DNA from 2 places in the Rhizobium sp. RU35A genome. Region 2 is predicted to be linked to the other one. Evidence: riboswitches for the same ligand, from Rfam matches in the RefSeq annotation. Region 2 holds a riboswitch; the other holds the start of a gene.

Region 1 (10,365 bases), on a different contig from region 2:
GCCGAAGACCTGCAGGGTCTCGCCAAGGGCCTGGCCTTCCAGCTCGTTGAAAATCTGGGCGTCATGTTCCGTCGCGACGTGGCTGAAGAGGTCAAGACGCTCGATCAGGATGCGCGCGCCTCGCTGCGCCGCTATGGCATCCGCTTCGGCGCCTACCACATTTTCATGCCGGCTCTTCTGAAGCCCGCGCCGGCCGAACTCATCACCCTTCTCTGGGCGCTGAAGAACGACGGTCTCGACAAGCCTGGTTATGGCGATCTGATCCCGGCGCTTGCTGCCGGTCGCACCTCCGTCGTGACCGATCCGAGCTTCGAGCGCAACTTCTACAAGCTGGCCGGTTTCCGTTATCTCGGCAAGCGTGCCGTTCGCGTCGATATTCTGGAGCGCCTTGCCGATCTGATCCGTCCGCTCCTGCAATGGAAGCCGGGTTCGCCCGCGCGCCCCGAAGGCGCCTATGACGGTCGCCGTTTCATGACGACGACGGCCATGCTGTCGATTCTCGGCGCGACGCCGGACGACATGGAGGAAATCCTGAAGGGTCTCGGCTACCGCGCCGATCAGGTGAAGGCGGAAGAGGTTCAGGCCTTCCTTGCCAGCCAGCAGCCGGCGCCGGCCGCTGCCGAAGGTGAGGACGCGGTTGCTGCCGATCACGATGATGCCGATGCGGCATCGGAAGAAACAGCGGCGGCCGATGGCGAGCAGGCGGCTGTCACCGTTACCGAGGCTGCGGCCCCCGTCGCCGAAGCGGTCGAGGGCTCTGCCGAAACAGCGGTTGCCGAGGAGCCGAAACCTGTCCTGCTGTGGCGTCCGGGTGGCGGTCGCAGCGACAACCAGCGCCAGGGCCGCGGCCATGGCGATCGTCGTGGCCATGGCGGTCGTCAGGGGCAGCCGGCAGAGGCGCGCGGACCCGAAGGTCGCAGCAGTGAAGGCCGCGGTGGCGAAGGCCGTGGAGAGGGGCGTCGTGACCATCGCCGCGGGGACGAGCGTGGCGAGCAGGGTGGACGTCCGAACCGCGAAGGTGGCCGTCCGGATCGCGGCGACCGCCGGCCAGAAGGCAAGGGCGACCGTCCGCCGCGCGGCGAACGCTCCGACCGCGGCGATCGCAATGATCGCGGCAAGATGACGCAGCCCGCCCGCTTCGAGGCAAAGCCACCGCGCAAGGAGAAGCCGGTGGATCCGGATTCGCCGTTTGCCAAGCTCGCTGCTCTCAAGGAGCAGATGAAGAAGTAGCCATGAACGAAAAGCCACCGGGAGATCAGCGTCAGCGCATCGACAAGTGGCTTTTCTTCACGCGCATCGTCAAATCCCGCGCGCTGGCGCAGGATCTGGTCGAGGCGGGCTTCGTGCAGGTCAACGGCCAGATCGTGCAGCAGTCAAGCCGCATGGTCAGGATCGGTGACGTCATCGAACTGAAGCTGGAACGGGGCGACCGGGTTCTGATCGTGCGGGCCCCCGGTGATCGGCGCGGCCCCTTCGAAGAGGCGCAGACGCTTTACGAAGACCGCACGCCGCAGCAGGCGCCTCTCTCGCCCTTTGAACGTGCCCAGCGCAAGCTGGGGCCGGGTTGAGCCGGTGACTGTGTCATGACGTCACGGGATGCTGGCGGCGCGCAATGCCCTGCCGCAGAAGTGCCGGCATGATTGGAACAGTCTGCCATTGCTGGGGCATAACAGGGATTGTTTGTCCTTGCTAAGCCTGCGCAAAGCCATTAGTCAAACTGGCAAAGCTGGGGGCTTGCGTGCGCCGGAAACATGGGTGCGCTGTCGACCTTGCCCAGCGCCGCCCCGGTCGGCAGGCGTCTCCCGTCGCCGATGCCGACGACCGTGATGTCACTGGAGTGCCTCATGACGTATGTCGTGACCGACAATTGTATCCGCTGCAAATATACCGATTGCGTTGAAGTCTGCCCGGTCGATTGCTTCTATGAGGGTGAGAACTTCCTGGTTATCCATCCGGACGAATGCATCGATTGCGGCGTCTGCGAGCCGGAATGTCCTGCCGAGGCGATCAAGCCCGATACCGAGCCGGGCCTCGACAAGTGGCTGAAGCTGAATGCCGAGTTTGCCCAGATCTGGCCGAACATCACCGTCAAGCGCGATGCCCTGCCGGAAGCCAAGGAGATGGATGGCGTCGAAGGCAAGTACGAGCAGTATTTTTCGCCGGAGCCCGGCAAGGGCGACTGAGTCGGTCGACGGTCACGATTACGATTTGCTTAACGATTGGGCACGGTCGCAAGCGTTGCGCCCGTGCACCTGCGAAAGCAAATTATTGATTTCTGCCCATATTTGTGATAGGCATTGGGAACTGTTCCACAAAGTGGCATTCGCGTGCCCTAAAAACATCACGAAAGCAGTACAGCACCCAACGCGGTTCCCGTGACATGGTCAGTTATTGGACGTTGTCGTCGCCGCTTGCGGCAGGGTGTGGTTTTCGCGCGCGTTTAACCGGACCAGTATGGAGTCACCGACGGTTCCCCCGTCTCATCCGGGCCTGACTGACCCGGCCCCGGCCTGGGCGGTTGGGTGCGTAACAGGGAGTTTGTTAAACGAATGACGACCCAGCAGAAAAAATCTTCAGCGCGCCACGGTTTCAAGACCGGTGAAGCAATCGTGTACCCGGCGCATGGAGTTGGCACTATCACGGCCATTGAAGAACAGGAAGTGGCTGGCATGAAGCTCGAACTGTTCGTGATCGATTTCGAGAAGGACAAGATGCGCCTGAAGGTGCCGGTCGCCAAGGCCGTCAGCATCGGCATGCGCAAGCTGTCGGAAACCGATTTCGTCGAGCGTGCTCTGAAGGTTGTCCAGGGCAAGGCCCGCGTGAAGCGCACCATGTGGTCGCGCCGCGCCCAGGAATATGATGCCAAGATCAATTCCGGCGACCTGATTTCCATCGCGGAGGTCGTGCGCGATCTCTATCGTGCGGAAAACCAGCCAGAGCAGTCCTATTCCGAGCGTCAGCTCTATGAGGCCGCTCTTGACCGCATGGCGCGCGAAATCGCCGCCGTCAACAAGATGTCGGAGACGGAGGCTGTGCGCCTGATCGAGACCAATCTTGCCAAGGGACCGAAGCGCAGCAAGGTTCTGGACGAGGAAGATTCGCACGAGGAAGCGGCCTGATACGCTCGCGCGTGGCCCACTGGTGAAAAAAGCCCGGCGAAAGCCGGGTTTTTTATTGGAACTTTTTTTGCATCGCGACGTTGACCCGCCGGTACGGCGAAGAGTGGCTTCAGAGGCGCTCTCGGGTGTGCCCGGTGGGGAAGGCGAAGTCTCTCCCCCGGTTCGATGAACGAGGGGAATGGAAAGTGATGTCACCCGATGCGATCTGCCGGCGACAGGCCCTGTGGGCGGGCAAGCGGCAGATGTCTCTCTGGCATGGCTTTCCGTCTGGTCAACCAGTTTCATGGAGAGCGCGATGAATGCCATGTCCGCAGACCGTCATATGATCAAGATCGCCATGTCCGCGCCCTATCTGGCGCGCGAAGAAGAGCGTGATCTGGCCGTGCGGTGGAAAGATGACCAGGACCAGGACGCCCGCAACCAGATTGCTCTCGCCCATATGCGTCTCGTCATCGCCATGGCATCCAAGTTCCGCGGCTTTGGCCTGCCGATGAGCGACCTTGTACAGGAAGGCTATGTAGGGCTGCTGGAGGCGGCGGCAAGGTTCGAGCCTTCGCGCGATGTCCGTTTTTCGACCTATGCCAGCTGGTGGATCCGCGCCTCGATGCAGGACTATATCCTGCGCAACTGGTCGATCGTGCGCGGTGGCACGAGTTCGGCCCAGAAGGCGCTGTTCTTCAACCTGCGCCGGCTTCGCGCCAAGCTTGCCCGCGGCGGTACCAACATGACCTCCCAGGCCATTCATGAGGAAATCGCCACCGCGCTCGGTGTCAGCCTTTCCGATGTGCAGACCATGGATGCCCGCCTCTCCAGCAACGACGCCTCGCTGCAGGCGCCCACCATTGCCGGCGATGCCGACAGCGGCGAGCGCCTCGACATGCTGGAAAGCGATGAGCCGCTGCCGGATGAGCAGGTCTCCGGCATGATCGACGGCGAACGCCGCATGAAATGGCTGCAGGGTGCGCTCACCAAGCTCAATGAACGCGAGAAGAAGATCATCCGCGCGCGCCGCCTGACCGATGACGGTGCGACGCTGGAGGCGCTCGGTGCGGAACTCGGCATTTCCAAGGAGCGCGTGCGCCAGATCGAAAGCCGCGCCATCGAGAAGCTGAAATCCGCGCTCGTCAGCAACAATCCGCAGATGGCGGCCGCCTGCTGATCCAGTCGGTTATTCCGAGATGATTTTCACGCGCTGGCCGGGGCTGATCGTCGCCCCGGTGGAAAGCGCATTGATCAGCCGGAACAGGTCGAGCTTGCGATCGGTGCCCATCATGCGCGCCGCCATGGTGGTGATCGTCTCGCCCGGCTGAACCGTCACGACGCGCACGCGCAGCGGCTTCAGCGAGGCGATTTCCTGCGGTGTCATGCGGCGGAAGGTCTGGCGCAGCGTGTTGGCTGTCGATTGCAGCGTGCTGCTTCCCTTCGGTACGGCCGTCAGGAAGCGGAAAATCTGCTTGTCGAGCCTGATCACGGTCACGTCGAAATCCCAGCGCTCGGCAGAGGCGCGTGCGGTTGCCGCCGGCAGACCGTTTATCGTGGTTTCCTGAACCGTGTCGGGCTGCAAGCCGGCCACCCAGCCGCTCGTCAGATAATTGGCAAGGCTCGACACGTCGCCCGCCTGAACGCCATCGAAGCGGATCGCCGTTTCATCCGGTCCCGTGGCGAGTACCGCTTCTACCTTGTTGTCGATCCGGAATCCTTCCGGCACGTCGAAGCGAATACCGAGACCGGCATGCAGGAATGTTTCGTTGCGAACATAGCCCTCGTCCGGGCTGTCGCCGTAGAGCAGGCCGTCAATTCCCGTCAGGTAATAGTCGCGCCCCTTGTCGCCCACTGTCCCTTCCTGACCGAAGGCGCGGGCGTGCTGGCGCGCGAGATCCACGCGCTGCGGCGCGCTCGGATGGCTGGAGAGGAAGTCGAGGCTCTGGTCCGTTTCCGGATCGACCGCGGAGAAGCGCGCATAGGCGGCCATGGAATCGAGGAAGCGGGCGGCGGCGAAGGGATCATAGCCTGCTTCGCCCAGCATGCGCACGCCGATCACGTCGGCCTGCAGCTCCTGCTGGCGCGAGAAGGCGGCAAGGCGCAGCTTGCCGCGGGCAAGCGCCTGCTTGCCGGCGAGATCGCTGGAGAGCACCTCGGCCACCACGCGACTGGCGATCACCTCCGCCTCTTCGCGCTTCTGCCGCTCGATACCGTGATTGGCCGTGACATGTGCCATTTCGTGGCTGAGCACGGCAGCCACTTCGGACGCATCATTGGCCAGCGCCAAAAGGCCGCGCGTGACATAGAGATAGCCGCCCGGCAGGGCAAAGGCGTTGATCGCCGGCGAATTCAGGATGGTGATGCGATAGGACTGGTTCGGATTTTCCGACACGGCGGTCAGCGCGCCGGCAATGCGGGCCACCAGCCGTTCGGTCTTGGCGTCGTGATACTCGCCGCCATAGCTCGCAACAATGCGCGGATGCTCGCGCGCACCCATCTGGGCGCGCGGATCGTTCTTCTGCACCTCATCAACGATCTGCGGATTGGAGGATGGCTTGACGCTCGATTCGTAGGTCTGGTCGATCACCGACTGGCAGCCGGACAAAAGAGCCGTGCCCGCCAGCGCCAGCATGGCCATACGGCTTTTCAACGCGGGCATGCGCCGGCTTGCATCGGGGGCCCGAGCCGTGGTGTCATCCGCGCTGTCGATCCGTCCACTCGGAAATGTCATTCGTCCAAACCCGCCATCCGGCGCATTCACCGGCCCGATCGTTGCCGAACCCGTCCTGCCTTTGCTGCGGATGGCTGATCTGCCTGTCTTCGCAGTTGTGTTCCCTCTGCAGATAGAACGCAAGCGTTTACAGACAATCGTCCCGCCCTCTTTCGCATTGCGGCATGACATCGCTGCACGTCCAAAATGTGGCGAATGGGTTGACGCTTTATGACGACGCCACAAATTTGCTGATCTCCGGATGGGCCGTTTGGGCACAAAAAGCGTGTCTGTCACCGTGAAACAGGATTTTGCCGGTGCTGAGATAGATCACCTCGTCGGCAAGCCGCATCACCTCTCCCGGATCGTGGGTGACAAGCACGATGCTGGCGCCGGTTTCCTGGTGCAGATCGGACAAGAGGTCCGCCATCGCCAGTCGTAATCCCGGATCGAGCGCGGCGAAGGGTTCGTCCAGCAGCAGAAGGGGCCGCTGCCGTACCAGCGCCCGTGCAAAGGCTGCCCGCTGCCGTTCGCCCCCGGAAAGCGTGCCGGGCTTGCGGCCTTCGTAGCCGGCAAGTCCGACCCGCTGCAGGGCTGCTGAGATGCGTGTCCGGTCCTCTCCGGTGAGTTTCAGGGCCGGATGTACGCCAAGTCCGATATTGGTGAAGAGATCCAGATGGGCAAACAGGTTGTGATCCTGGAACACCAGCGAGAGCGGCCGGGCACCGGGATGGAGGCGCGTCACATCCTGTCCGGCCAGCCGCACGCTGCCCGCATCGGGCATCTCGAAGCCGGCAATGAGGTTGAGAAGCGTGGATTTTCCGGAGCCGGATGGGCCGGTGACGGCGGTGATCCGTCCGGCCGGGATGCGGCCATCGAAGGCGAAGCGGATATCGCCGAGGGCGAGGCGCACACCGTCCAGTTCGACCGCGGCGAGATTTTCCGTCGCAAGCGCGGTTTGTTTTGGCTGTGCGGTCATGGCTGTCTCCTTTCGCCGGCCGTGCCGAGCGCCGTCAGCGCCAGACAGAGAAGACCGAGCAGCAGCGCCAGACCATCGGCATCCTGCGTACGATAGCTGCCGAGCCGGCTATAGACCAGCCAGGGCAGCGTGACGAGATCCTGCGAGCCGAACAGGGCGACCGCGCCGAGATCACCAAGCGACAGTGCCATGGCGAAAGAAAGCGCCATCAGCATCGGCCGCGCCAGAATCGGTGCATCGACCAGCCGCAGCCGCGCCAGTCCCGTCACGTTGAGGCTCGCGGCCAGCCGGGCGGTGCGGAGCCGGTGGCTTTCGAAGGCCGGCGTCAGAACGCGCATGACAAAGGGCAGCGCCATCAGCATGTTGATGGCGGCAATCAGCAGCGGTGCCACCCGCGTCACATCCGCATGCGGCCTGATGAGCAGAAACCAGCCGGTGCCGAGCACCACCGGCGGCACCAGCAGAACGAGAGAGGAGAGGGAGGAGAGGGCCCTGCCGAACACGCGAAGCACAGGCGAGGGGTGGCGTCGCTCGGCAATCGCGGCCTGCGCCGTGAGAATGCCGCTTGCCGTCAGAAGCGACAGCAGGCCTGCGGTCAGTGCAATGGCAAGGCTGGTCAGCAGCGCCTGGTGGAAAGCGGGCAGGCTGATCAGCCGCAGCAGATCCGCCTTCAACCCGGCGGCGGTGATCGCGCCGAGCGGCAGGACGAGAAACAGCGTGGCTAGCAGGATCGCCAGCGTATCCATGATCCGGCTCCCGAACCCCGCTCCATCGAAGCGACGCGGTATGCGGCCTTCGCCGCGGCTGCCTTCGGCGGCGGGCAGGCGGCTCAGCACCGCCAGCACCAGCCCGGTAAGCGCAATCTGCAGCAGGGAGAGCGCGACCGCGCGGGCCGGATCGAAATCGAAGCGCAGGGACTGGTAGATCGCCACCTCCAGCGTGGTTGCCGCCGGGCCGCCGCCCGGCACCAGCACCAGCGTAAAGCTCGTGGCGCAGAGCATGAAGATCAGTCCCGCCGCGCCCGGCAGCACCCGCGCCAGCGCCGGCAGTTCCACATGGCGCAGCAGGGAGAGACGCCCCAGACCGAGGCTTGCCGCCAGCCGCCAGTCTTCCGCCGGCACGCGCTCCAGCCCCGCCAGCATCAGACGGCAGGCGAGTGGCAGATTGAAGAAGGCATGCGCGAGCAAAATGCCGGAGAGACCGTAGATGTTGACGGGATGATCGACTCCGGCGATTGCCAGCAGCCGGTTGACGAGGCCTTGCCGGCCAAAGATGCCGATCAGGCCGAGTGCGCCGATCAGGACAGGCAGTCCCATCGGAACCGCCATCAGCCGGAGAATCCAGATGCGACCGGGAAATGCGGCGCGTCTTGCAAGCGCCAGCGCAACGGGCAGCGCCAGCGCGACCGACAGCAGTGTGGAGAGAGTGGCCTGAAGCAGGGTGAAGCGCAGAAGGCTCAGGGTATAGCTGTCGAACAGGGTGCCGGCAGAGGAGGCCGGGGCGAGAGCAAGGAGAGCGCCGGTGGGAAGCGTCACGAGCCCGCCGATGGCGGCAAGGCTTGCACCGCCCGCCGCCAGTCCGCGTCTCACCTCACCGGTGCTCAGCATCACTGCCTCAGTTCATGCTCATGGCGGCAAGCCATTCGCGAATCCAGCCCTGCCGGTTCCTGGCGACCTCTTCCGGGCTCATCATGAAGGTTTTCGAGGGCGAGACGAGCTTGCCGAAGGCCTCCGGCAGCGGTTCTGCCGTTGCAGCCGCCGGCATCATCCAGTTGGTGGTCGGGATGATCGACTGGAAGGCGGGCGACAGCGTGAAGGCCAGGAACTGTTGTGCCAGTTCCTTTTGCCTGGTGGCTTTCAGCAGGCCGGATACCTCGATCTGGATGTAATGGCCTTCCTCGAAGCGGGCCGCCTGATAACGGTCGGTCTTTTCCTCCATAACGTGGTAGGCGGGCGAAGTGACATAGGAGAACACCATCGGCACTTCGCCTTTGGTGAACAGACCATAGGCTTCCGACCAGCCGGGCGTGACGGTGAGAATGCGGCCGCGCAGCTTTGCCCAGGCCTCCGGTGCCTTGTCGCCATAGACGGACTTCACCCACAGCAGCAGGCCGAGCCCCGGGGTGGAGGTGCGTGGATCCTCGATCGCAATCTTCTGCGACGGATCGCCTTCGACAAGCTCCTTCAAGCTCTTTGGCGGCGTCTTGATCGTCTGGGTGTCGTAGACCACGGCGAAATGGCCGTAATCATAGGGAACGAAGACCGGATCGGAAAAGCCGCCGGGCACCTTGGCCGCTGACGTATCAATGCCGTGCTCGGCAAACAGGCCGGTCTCCCTGGCTTCCTGAACGAGGTTGGTGTCGAGTCCGAGCGCCACATCCGCGTTCGAGGAGGCGCCCTCCAGCTTGAGGCGGGTCAGAAGCGCCACCCCATCGGCCACGGATACGAAATTCAGCGTACAATTGCAGGTCTTCTCGAAGGCGGCCTTCACCTTGGGGCCGGGGCCCCATTCGGCAGTAAAGCTCTCATAGGTATAGACGGTGAGAACGGGCTTGTCCGCGGCCATTGCGGGCAGCGAGAGGGACAGGGCGGCAAGCGCCGCGCAGGCAAACGAATGGATCTTGCGCATCAGCGCCTCCTTGGTTCTATGACACGGGGAATAGGCGCTGGTTGCGAGCCGTCTAATCCCTCCGCCGGTGTTAACCGGATCAGGTTCCGCGGGTTGGCTGCAAAGCCTCTCAGCCGCATGATGCGGCACCCCGTTAGAGCAGGCGAAGATGTAGCGGGGACGGGGCGGCTTGGCAAGCGGCCCCGGCGGCGACGCAGGCGTCAGGCCCGATGATGCGGGAAAACCTGCAATTCGCGCGGGACGGCCGCCAAGCCGCCGACGCGGCTTGCGATGGCATAATCCACCGCCTGTTCCACCACATGCGGCATGACCGGTTTGGTGAGCACGCCAAGGGTGCGACCCGTGTCTCCCCCCAACTGTTCCGGATTGGCGGTCATGAAGATCACGGTGACGCCGAAGCGTTGCGACAGTTCACGGCCGATCTCCGGGCCGGTGGCGCCATCGGACAGGTTGATGTCCACCAGCGCAATATCCGCGAAGGGAGCGAAATCGAGGGCATTGTCCCGACCGCTGGCAAAGCCCGTCACCGTCAGCCCCATGGTCTCGATGGTATCGGCAAGATCGAGGGCGATCAGGAACTCGTCCTCGACAATCAGTACTCTCTGTTTCATGGCTGCCCTGTCCAGCCGACGACGCACGACATGTGTCGACATGGGAGTCTCCCGTTGAGCTTCTGCCGGCCCCCTGTGTTGCAGGCTGTCCGGTTGCGGATCGAACGGGTTCATGCGGAATTTGTTCCGCAGCGTTACGCGGGACGCGAAGAGTAACGCTTTGTTAAGCTTTTGAATTCCTTGGGTTCAGCCTTCCAGCTCTTCCCGCAGCATTTCAAGCTCCAGCCATTCCTCTTCCATTTTCGCCAGCTTTTCCCGCAGCGTCTCCATCTCGGCGGCAATGCGGTTGAAGCTGGCGGGGTCCTTGGCGAAGAGGTTGGGGTCGGCCATTTTCGC
Region 2 (10,365 bases):
GCGCTCGGCAAGCGTGGTCTGCAACTCCGCCAGCCGGTCAGCAGCCCCGTCGATCAGCAGGCGCGGATCGGCACCGTCCTCGACGGGCCAGCCAAGCTCCTCCAGAACGATGCGCAGTCGATCCAGCGCCTCGTCCAGATCATCCTTGCAGGCCCTCCTGCGGGCTTCGGCCTGCCGCAGCGTTTCGGCTAACGAGAGCGCTTCGCTGCGTCTCAGCCGCCACTCGTCCAGCCGGGAGAGCAGGCTTGCCATCTCCACCGTCGCAGAAACCGGGAAGGGGAAGGCGCCCTCCACCGACCGCCGGAGCGCATCCATCTCCGCCGCAGCCTCGTCCACCAGCGCCTCTTCGCGCGCAAGACCGACGCGGCAAAGCTCCGCCTCCTGCTGCAGTTGCCGCAGTTCCGCCAGATCGCTGGCGCGGGCAAGGCGGGCCTCCGCCAGCCGGTCATCCAGCCCGAGCTTCTCCTCGAACTGTTCGGCGCTCTCGCCATCGAGGCGGGCCCGATGAACCTGCCAGGCCGCATCACGGGCTGCGCGCGCGGCGGTGGCCGCGGCATCGTCGATGGCCGGACCGGCACCCTGCACCGCCTGCAGCCGGGCCGTGACCTCCGCCAGACGGGTGGCCAGCTCCCGCTGGCGCTCGCGGCTCCGTTCGGCGCGCCGCTCGATCTCGGCGGCGCGCTGGCGCCAGCTGTCGATCTGCCGGGCATCGGCGCCATCCTGTCCTGCCAGTTCCTCCACATCGCCCTGCCAGGGCTGCAGCCTGTCGAGCGCGCGCTGCAGGTTTTCGGCAACCTCCCGGCTGGAACGGCTTTCGGATCGAAGCCGCGTCTGCAACTCGCCCTTCTGCAAGGCGGCGACCGCACTGTCCAGCCGGCGCAGCAGGGCGGTAGAGGGTGTCGTGCCACGGCCCTGCTGGTCCAGCCTTGCCTCCAGATCGCCAAGCGCAAGACGCACCCGCTCCATCTCGCGCGCGGCATTTACCCGGGTTGCCGCAATGCCGGACCGGGTTTCGATAAGGTCGCGCAAGGTTCCGGACAGGGCTGCGGGCAGGACAAGGCCTGCGGCATCGGTGCCGGCTGGCTGGCCGAGTGCGGAGAGCGCCCGTCCCAGAGCGGCATCCTGCTCGGACAGCGCCAGGCGACGCTTGGGCAGGTCGTTTTCCGCCGTCTGGTAGCGGGCGCGGCCATCATCGAGGGCGGCAATGCGGGCAGAGAGCGAAAGAACGGCCACATCCGGCGTGATGGCGGCAAGGTCCTGCTCCAGCCGGGAGATCGCGGCATCAAGGCCATCGCTCCTGGTCTGCAGCCGGGTTTCGTCGCGCATCAGCTCCGGCAGAAGTGCCGCCCATTCCCGCGGCGGCCGGGGCAGATCGGCATGGGCATCCGCCTCGGCCGAGAGGCGCGCCAGTTCACGCGACAAAGGCAGGGCGCGCTGCAGCGAGACCAGATGCGCCTGCCGGGTTCGCGCGGCGGAAAGCTCGGCCAGTACCTCGGCATAGGCCTTGTCCGCCTGTGCCTGCGTGGCGACGAGGCCCGCATAGGCCGAGGCATAGGTATCGATCGCCTCGCGTTCAGTCTTCAGGGCGGCCAATTGCTGCTTCAGTTCGGCAAGCGCGGTGTTGCGGGCCCGCTTGCGATGAAACTGGTGCGCCTCCTCGCTGGCTGCGGCAAGAACCCGGCTGATATCGGCAAGCCCCGAGCTTGCGGAGAACAGCATCTCGCCCAGATCGCCCTTGCTTTCCAGGATCGCCGCCCCGCCATCGCGCAGCGAGCGGTCGTCCAGCGAGAACATGGTGCGGTAGGACTCGCGGCTGATGCCGCCAAGCGCAGACGACAGCAAGGCCTCGTTGACCGGCTGGCCACGCGGATCGACCAGCGCCTGGCTGCGCTGCTTCAACCGCACCAGCGGGTGCTCGGCACCGTCGAATTCCAGCACGGCCCCCACCTGCATGGCGTTGTAGGCATGCAGGAAATTGTAGCCGCTGCGCTCCGGTATGCCGAACAGCAGGTCGAGATAGGCGGAAAAGGCGGTGGACTTGCCCGCCTCGTTGAGGCCGTAGACGATGTGCAGGTCCGGCGCACCTGAAATCGCCGGACCGAAATCGATCGCCTGATCGGTAAACTTGCCGTAGCGGGTAAGGTCGAGACGCCGGAGACGCATCAGCCTTCCTCCCCGGTGGCCGCCGCAAGACGGGCAACGAGATCCTCGCTGCCTTCACGGATTACCGTGTCCACGAAGGCATCGAAGGCGGCGGCATCATGGCCGGCCAGCCGGCGTGCCTCGGGCGGCAGGTCGTCCAGCAGGCCCTGCACCAGATCGCGCACCTCCTGGCGAAAGGCGTGGGCGGGCAGCACCTCCTCGCGCATCAGCACGCCCAGTTCCTGCACCGGATCGCCGGATACGGCCTGACCTGGCAAGGACGGGGTAACGACGGCAAGCTCCAGCTTCTCCACCCAGGTGCGGCCGGTCCGCTCCGCCCGCTGCTCGGCTTCAGCGAGCAGCAGATCGAGATCGCGGCGCAGACGGAAAGCGAGCCCGCTTTCCCCCGTCAGCCGCAGTCGCGCCACCAGATGGCCGGAGCGCGTGCGGGCCCGTTCGGTCTCGAGCGCCTGCCCGATCCGGTCCATCAGGCCGCGCCAGTCGGCCGCCGCCGACACGTCCACCGTCACGCGGGCAAACTGGGCAAGGCTGGTCAGCCGTTCCTCCACGGACACCGCGCCATCCTCGCCGATGGTGACCAGCGACACCGTCTTTTCGCCGGCCTCGTTGATGTCGCGCCCCTGCGGCATGCCGGGCATGATCACCATGCGCTCGCCGGCATGATGGGTGCGCTGGTGGATGTGGCCGAGCCCCCAGTAGTGGAAGCCGTGCGCATGCAGGTCTGCGACGGAGCAGGGCGCGTAGGGATCGTGACCGGGCGCGCCGGCGAGGCTGGTATGCATCAGCCCGATATTGACCGCGCCGCCGATCGGCGCCTTGTATTTCGGCAGCAGGCTGTCCGGCGCCTGGGGCCTCGCAAAGCTGATGCCATGAATGGCGATGGCAAGCCCGCCGCGCTTCAGTTCCACCGCCTCGGCCCGGCCGCCGAACACCTTCACCGACGGCGGCAGCACCAGTTCCTGGGTGATCTTCGAGAGCGCATCATGGTTGCCGCGGATCTTGAAGACGGCAATGCCGGCCTCGTGCAGCCGCTGCATCTGGGTTGCCAGAAACCGCGCGGTCTTCATCGAGGTCTGGTCGCCGTCATAGAGATCGCCGGCGATCATCAGCGCATCGACCTGCTCCTCCAGGCACAAATCGACGATGCGCACCAGCGCCTGGCGCGTGGCATCGCCCACCAGGGCGGCAAGCTCCGGATTGCGCAGCGACAGCGAGCGAAGCGGGGAATCGAGGTGAAGATCGGCGGTGTGAACGAACCTGAAAGCCATGGGTCAAGGTCTACCGCCCCGGCACGCCACTGGCAACGTCTTGCACAGCCCTGCAAATCGTCCCGCACAGGCAATTGACATTCGGGGTGAATTCCACAAAGCTTGGGCTATTCCGAGGGGGGCATCGTACGATGCTGAGATGGCGGTGAGCCGGACCCTTGAACCTGATCCGGGTCATGCCGGCGTAGGAACGGAAAACGCGAAAGCCCACCCTTGCGGCCCATCTCGCCATTTCTCTTCTCCGCTTCACCTGGGTCTCCCTGCTGTCCGGCTCTGGAGATCGCGATGTCATTCCTGCTTCACCCCCTGAGGGGTCACCCCAGCCTCCGCATCAGGTCCGGTCTGCCGACGGGCTGATTGCTGATGTCGATGGCCCGCACGGGCTCGGCACTCCTCGTCCTGCTGCTTTTGTGGCAGGGCGTCGTCACGCTGTTCGAGCCGCCCCGATATCTGCTGCCCGCGCCCGAAGCCGTGCTGCAGGTTTTTCTGCGCCAGCCGGCTTTCCTGCTGCACCATACGCTGGTGACTGCTGGCGAAATCCTCGTCGGCCTCGTGCTCGGCAGCCTGCTGGGGGCGGCAACTGCGCTGGCGATCGCCGCCTGGCCGAGGCTTGGCGGGCTTGTCTGGCCGCTGGTTCTGATCCTGCAGGCGCTGCCGGTCTTCGTGCTGGCCCCGGTTCTCGTCCTCTGGCTCGGCTTCGGGCTCGCCTCGAAGGTGGCGATGACGGTGATCATCATCTTCTTTCCTGTCGCCTCCGCCTTTGCCGACGGGCTGAACCGCACCGATCCCGTGCTGCTCGATGCGGCGGCGCTGACGCCGGCCAGCCATTTTCAGGTGCTCCTGAAGCTGCGCCTGCCGCTGGCGCTGCCGGCGCTCATCTCCGGGCTTCGGGTGGCCGCCCCCCTTGCGCCGCTCGGCGCCGTCGTCGGCGAATGGGTGGGGGCGGCGGCCGGCCTCGGCTTCATCATGATGCAGGCAAATGCCCGCCTGCAAACCGACATCCTGTTTGCCGCCGTGGCTGTGCTTGCCGTGTTCACCCTTCTCCTGCGGCTTGCCGTCGATCGTCTGACGGCCGGCCTCGTGCCCTGGGCACCGGAGAAGACCGACATCTCCTCCCATCACGTCTCCCTCAGAAGGAAAACCAACGGATGAAACGATCGATCCGCGCGCTCACAACGGCGCTTCTGCTAGCGCTCGCTCCCGCCTCCTCGCAGGCTGCCGAAAAGCTCAGCGTTCTCCTCGAATGGTTCGTCAATCCCGACCATGCGCCGATGGTGATTGCCGCCCAGAGGGGCTATTTCGCCGAGGAGGGGCTGGATGTGGAGCTGATCGCGCCCTCCGATGCCTCGGCGGTGCCGCGTCTCGTCGCTACCCGGCAGGCCGATATCGGCATCCACTACCAGCCCAATCTCTACCTCGACCATGCCGCCGGCCTGCCGCTGATGCGCTTCGGAACGCTGGTCGAGACGCCGCTCAACACCGTGACCGTGCTGGCGGACGGCCCGATCAAGAGCCTGAAGGATCTGAAGGGCAAGAAGATCGGCTTTTCCGTCGCGGGCTTCGAAGAGGCCATGCTGGAGCGCATGCTGGCCTCCGAAGGCGTGGAACTGACCGATGCCGAGCTGATCAACGTCAACTTCTCGCTCTCGCCCTCGCTGATCGGCGGCAAGGTGGATGCAACGGTCGGCAGCTTCCGCAATTTCGAGCTGACCCAGATGAAGCTCGAAGGGCATCCGGGGCTTGCCTTCTTTCCCGAGGAGCATGGCGTTCCGGCCTATGACGAGCTGATCTTCGTCACCCGCCCGGATCTTGTGACGGACAGCCGCCTGCCGCGCTTCCTGCATGCGGTGGAAAAGGCCGCCATCTTCATCACCAACCATCCGCAAGAGGGCTGGGACCTGTTCGTGAAGGCCTATCCGAACCTCAATGACGAGCTCAACCACACGGCCTTCCTCGACACGCTGCCGCGCTTTGCCAAGCGCCCCGCAGCGCTCGATCGCGCCCGCTACGCCCGCTTCGGCGCCTTCATGGCCGACAGCAAGCTGATCCCCTCGGCTCCGGCCGTCGAAGACATTGCGGTGGAGCTGAAATGAACGAGAGCGTTTCCCGCCCGACCGCCGCGGATGCGGCCGAGCTTCTGGCACGGGTGCGCGCAAGGCGGCCGCGCGTGCATTGCCTGATGAATTCGGTGGTGCAGAAGTTCACGGCCGACGGCATCACCGCCGTCGGCGCCATTCCCTCGATGACATCGTCGCTGGACGAGATCGCCGACTTCGTGGCCCGCGCCGATGTGCTGACCGTCAATCTCGGCACGCTGGATGCCGAGCGCCGTCACGTCATCCGCATCGCCGTCGACATGGCGAATGCCGGCGGCAAGCCCTGGATCCTCGATCCCGTGCATTGCGATTACTCGCCGGGCCGGCTCGCCTTTGCCCGCGATCTCATCGCGCTCGGCCCCACCGTCGTGCGCGGCAACCGGGCGGAAATGGCCCTGATCGGCGAGGTGCGCGCCAGCCTCGCCATCGAGACCGGACCAGTCGACCACCTCAGCGATGGAAGCGTCCAGGTCACCGTCGAGAACGGCCATGCCTGGATGGCGGGCGTCACGGGCACCGGCTGCCTGTCGGGCGGCGTCATTGCGGCGTTTCTGGCAGTAGAAGGCAATGCGCTGAAGGCAGCGGCGGCGGCGCTTGCAGCCACCGGCGTTGCGGCGGAGCTTGCCGCGCCCGAGGCTCGCGGCCCCGGCAGCTTCGGCATCGCCTTCCTCGATACACTCGCCTCGCTCAGCGCCGATGACCTCCTGAAACACGCAAGGATCCGCCATGCGACCGCTTGATTACCGTCTGATTGCCATCGTCGATGCCGCGCTTGCCGATGTGGCACCGCTGCCGGATCTGGCGGCCCGCGCCGCCCGCGCCGGCGCAACCCTCATCCAGTATCGCGACAAGACAGCCTCGACACGCCTGATGATCGAACGCGCCGGCGCGATCCGGGCAGCGCTCGCCGACACCGGCATTGCCTTCGTCGTCAACGACCGGGTGGATGTGGCGCTGGCGGCCGGCGCCGACGGCGTGCATCTCGGCGCCGAGGACATGGAGGCCGAGCAGGCGCGCGCGCTTCTCGGCCCCCGCGCGATCATCGGCCTGACCGTGAAGACACCGGAGGATGCGACCCGCGCCGGCACGGCACCCGTCGATTACGCCTGCATCGGCGGGGTGTTCGAGACGCTCTCCAAGGTCAACCCGAACCCGCCGGTCGGTCTCGACGGACTGAAGGCGCTGCGCCGGCAGATCCGCGCTCTCAACCCCGCGCTTCCCGTTGGTGCGATTGCCGGCATCACGCTGACCCGCATCCCCGACGTGATCGCCGCAGGCGCCGATGGCGTGGCGGCGATTTCCGCGCTGTTTCGCGCCGATGACATCGAGGCCGCCATCCGCGGCTTCCGCACCACCATCGACCACGGCCTGAAGGAGAGGCAGGCATGACCGCGATCGCTCTCACCATCGCCGGATCCGACAGCGGCGGCGGCGCCGGCATCCAGGCCGACATCAAGACCTTTTCCGCGCTCGGCACCTATGCGGCAAGCGTGCTGACGGCGGTGACGGCCCAGAACACCCGCGGCGTGACGGCCGTCGAGGACATCTCGCCCTCCATCATCGCCGCGCAGCTCGATGCGGTGCTCGGCGATCTCGCCGTCGATGCGGTGAAGATCGGCATGGTATCGCGGGCCGAAACCATCGGCGTGATCGCCGGGCGTCTCGCGCCCTTTGCCGGCCCGATCGTGGTCGATCCGGTGATGGTGGCCACCTCCGGCGACCGCCTGCTGCGCGAGGATGCGATGGCGGCGCTGGTGGGAGAGCTGCTGCCGCTCGCCCATGTGGTCACGCCGAATCTTGCGGAGGCAGCCCTTCTGACCGGCCGCCCCATGGCGGCGACGCCGGAGGAGATGATCGGTCAGGCGCGGATCATCCTCGGTTTCGGGGCGAAGGCCGTGCTGATGAAGGGCGGGCACGGAACGGGCGAGACGAGCACCGATCTGCTGGTGACGGACACCGATGTCTCGGAATTTGCAGCCCCCCGCATCGATACCCGCAACGACCATGGCACCGGCTGCACGCTGGCCGCCGCCGTCACCGCCCATCTCGCAAGGGGCCTGACACTGACGGAGGCCTGCCGGGGGGCAAAGATCTATCTGCATGCGGCGCTTGAGGCCGGCCGCGCCCTGCGTGTCGGGCAGGGCAGGGGGCCGGTGCATCATTTTCATGCCTGGTGGACCGCATGATCCAGTATTGCCTCGGCGGGCTGGAGAAGCTCCTCGGCACGCTGGCCGCGCTGCTGCTCTTTGCGCTGATGGCGCTGGTGTTGGTCAACGTCACGCTGCGCTACGTCTTCCAGGCAGGCTTCATCGGGGCAGAGGACCTGGGCATCTGGCTGAATCTGGCGCTGATTTCGGTTGCCGCACCCTTGTCGCTGACGGGGCCGCTATCGATGCGCTTTGATGTGGGGCGTCGGCTGCTGGGGAAAAATGCCGGCGTGGCCGTCGATATCCTCGCCGACGCCATCAGCATCGTGGCGGCGCTGGCCCTGATCGGCGGCGCTGCGGCAACCATCGGCATGCTCGGCGGCACCTCGCCGACGCTCGGCCTGCCGGAATGGGTGCGCTATGCCTTCGTCACCACCGGAGGCGGGCTGCTGCTTCTGATGCTCGGTCTCCGGCGGCTCTCCGAGGGCAGGGCGGCCGGCCTCGGCCTCTCGCTCGCCCTCGGGCTTGCGCTCCAGTTTGCCGCCGCCCGTTTCGATCTTGGCGGCGACTGGCCGCCCAGCCTTTGGCTGGCGCTGATGGCGGGTCTCGGCCTCATCTGCGCCGCGCCGCTGGCGCATGCCTTCCTTGCCGCCGCCTCGCTGGCGCGCCTGTTCGGCAGCAGCCTGCCGGAACCGGCGCTGGTGGCGGCTGCGGTCAACGGCATGTCGAAATTCCTGCTGCTCGCCATTCCCTTCTTCCTGCTGGCCGGCGGGTTGCTGACGGCATCCGGCGCCGCCGACCGGCTGGTGCGCTTTGCCGCAACCCTCGTCGGCCACCGGCGCGCCGGCCTTGCCCAGACCGTGCTGCTGACCAGCGTGATCTTTTCCGGCGCGTCCGGATCCTCGGTCGCCAATGCCGCCTTCGGCGCCGCGACCTTCCAGCCACAGCTGGTGCGCAACGGCTATCCGCCGGCGCAGGCCGGGGCGATCATTGCCGCGGCCTCCGTGCTCGACAACGTCATACCGCCCTCGATCGCCTTCCTGCTGCTGGCCGCCGCCACCAATCTGTCCGTCGGTTCGCTGCTCTCCGGCGGCTTCGTGGCGGGCGGGCTGATGGCGCTGTGTCTTGCCGTCGCCATTCACCTCTCGGTGCGGGCGCGTCCGGAAGGACGTCCCGCCACGGCGGCAGAGCGCGGCAGGGCCGCCCTTTCGGCGCTGCCCGCCTTCGGTCTCGGCATCATCGTCGTCGTCGGCATCCGCTTCGGCGTGGTCACGACCACGGAGGCGGCAGCGCTGGCGGCCGGCTACACGCTGTGCCTGGCGCTTGCCGCACGGCTCGACCGCCGGCACCTGCTGGCAAGCTTTCGACAGGCCGCAACAGAGGCCGGCGCCATCGGCCTTTTGATCGGCTCGGCCGGACCCTTCGCCTTCCTGCTGGCGGTGGACGATGTCGGTAACCTGATTGCCGGGGCGGTGCATTCCTTCGGAAGCAGCCCGTGGCTCGTGCTTCTGATGGCCAATCTGGTGCTGCTTCTGGCCGGACTGGTGCTGGATATCGGCGCGGCGATCCTGCTGCTCGGCCCGATCCTGCTGCCGGTCGCGACGGCGGCCGGGATCGACCCGATCCATTTCGGGGTCATTCTGGTGGTCAACCTGATGATCCACGGGCTGACGCCGCCGCTCGGCATGCTGATCTTCGTCGTCTCCGGTGTCACAGGCGTTCAGGCGGCGCAGCTGTTCCGGGCCGTGCTGCCCTATCTGTGTGCGCTCCTGGTCGCGCTGCTCATCCTTTCCCTTGCAACCCTGATGTTCTGACGAGGTTTCCGATGGTGCTCCTCTCCCGCCGTTCCCTGCTTGCCGCCTCGGCCATTCTGACAGCGCCCGCCCTGTGGCGGCCGGCAGAGGCCCGCACCACCACCATCACGGTGGCCTCGCTGCTTGGCGAGGACAAGCCGGAAACCCTGATCTGGCGCCGCATCGCCGAACAGGTGGAACAGGCACTGCCCGGCCGCTTCCGTTTCAACATCGTTGCCAATGGCGCGCTCGGCGGCGAAAAGGAGGTGGCGGAAGCCACGAGGCTCGGCTCCGTCCAGGCCAGCCTCTCCACGGTCTCGGCGCTGACCGGCTGGGTGCCGGACCTGCAGGTGCTCGATCTTCCGTTCCTGTATCGCGATGCCGATCATGTGCGCCGCGTGGTGACGGGAGCGGTCGGCGCGGACCTGACGGCAAAGCTTGCCGCGCAGAATTTCATCGCCTGCAGCTTCATCGATTACGGCGCCCGCCATCTCTTGACCAAAGAGCCGGTGACGCGCCCGGACCAGCTGGCCGGCAAGCGCATCCGGGTGATCCAGAGCCCGCTGCACACCAGGCTGTGGAGCGCCTATGGCGCGGCCCCGGTCGGCATCCCGATCACCGAAACCTATAATGCGCTCTCCACCGGTGTCGTCGATGCCATGGATCTCACCAAATCCGCCTATGCCGGTTTCAAGCTGTATGAGGTCGTGCCCTATCTGACGCAGACCGGCCATATCCGCGCCTCGGGCGTCGTCTTCTTCGCCGCCTCCTTCTGGCACGGGCTGCCCGATCAAGACCGCGCCGTGCTGCGTCAGGCGGCCGAGGCGGGCGCCCAGACCTTCAACCGTCTGATCGCCGAGGACGAGGCGCGCTCGATGGAGATCGCACGGGCGCATGG

Evidence for each region. Region 2 has a riboswitch for thiamine pyrophosphate ahead of F3H95_RS17875 (ABC transporter permease subunit). Riboswitches for the same ligand answer to the same signal wherever they lie in the genome.
Region 1: it holds a riboswitch for thiamine pyrophosphate, as region 2 does, so the genes downstream of both, thiB (thiamine ABC transporter substrate binding subunit) here and F3H95_RS17875 (ABC transporter permease subunit) in region 2, are expected to answer to the same signal.

Annotation. Positions count from the first base shown of each region.
Region 1 is NZ_FTMR01000006.1:252,308-262,672, reverse strand. Features, by position in the region: gene F3H95_RS15515 (helicase-related protein) at 1-1,230, shown strand, start outside; gene F3H95_RS15510 (RNA-binding S4 domain-containing protein) at 1,233-1,568, shown strand; gene F3H95_RS27170 (hypothetical protein) at 1,709-1,846, opposite strand; gene fdxA (ferredoxin FdxA) at 1,845-2,183, shown strand; gene F3H95_RS15500 (CarD family transcriptional regulator) at 2,550-3,119, shown strand; gene F3H95_RS15495 (RNA polymerase factor sigma-32) at 3,415-4,278, shown strand; gene F3H95_RS15490 (M48 family metalloprotease) at 4,288-5,760, opposite strand; gene F3H95_RS15485 (ATP-binding cassette domain-containing protein) at 6,041-6,790, opposite strand; gene F3H95_RS15480 (thiamine/thiamine pyrophosphate ABC transporter permease ThiP) at 6,787-8,397, opposite strand; gene thiB (thiamine ABC transporter substrate binding subunit) at 8,405-9,418, opposite strand; TPP riboswitch at 9,458-9,561, opposite strand; gene F3H95_RS15470 (response regulator) at 9,619-10,071, opposite strand; gene F3H95_RS15465 (ABC-F family ATP-binding cassette domain-containing protein) at 10,216-10,365, opposite strand, start outside.
Region 2 is NZ_FTMR01000008.1:31,259-41,623, reverse strand. Features, by position in the region: gene F3H95_RS17885 (AAA family ATPase) at 1-2,163, opposite strand, end outside; gene F3H95_RS17880 (DNA repair exonuclease) at 2,163-3,431, opposite strand; TPP riboswitch at 3,537-3,639, shown strand; gene F3H95_RS17875 (ABC transporter permease subunit) at 3,801-4,583, shown strand; gene F3H95_RS17870 (ABC transporter substrate-binding protein) at 4,580-5,524, shown strand; gene F3H95_RS17865 (hydroxyethylthiazole kinase) at 5,521-6,267, shown strand; gene thiE (thiamine phosphate synthase) at 6,254-6,916, shown strand; gene thiD (bifunctional hydroxymethylpyrimidine kinase/phosphomethylpyrimidine kinase) at 6,913-7,713, shown strand; gene F3H95_RS17850 (TRAP transporter large permease subunit) at 7,710-9,488, shown strand; gene F3H95_RS17845 (TRAP transporter substrate-binding protein) at 9,500-10,365, shown strand, end outside.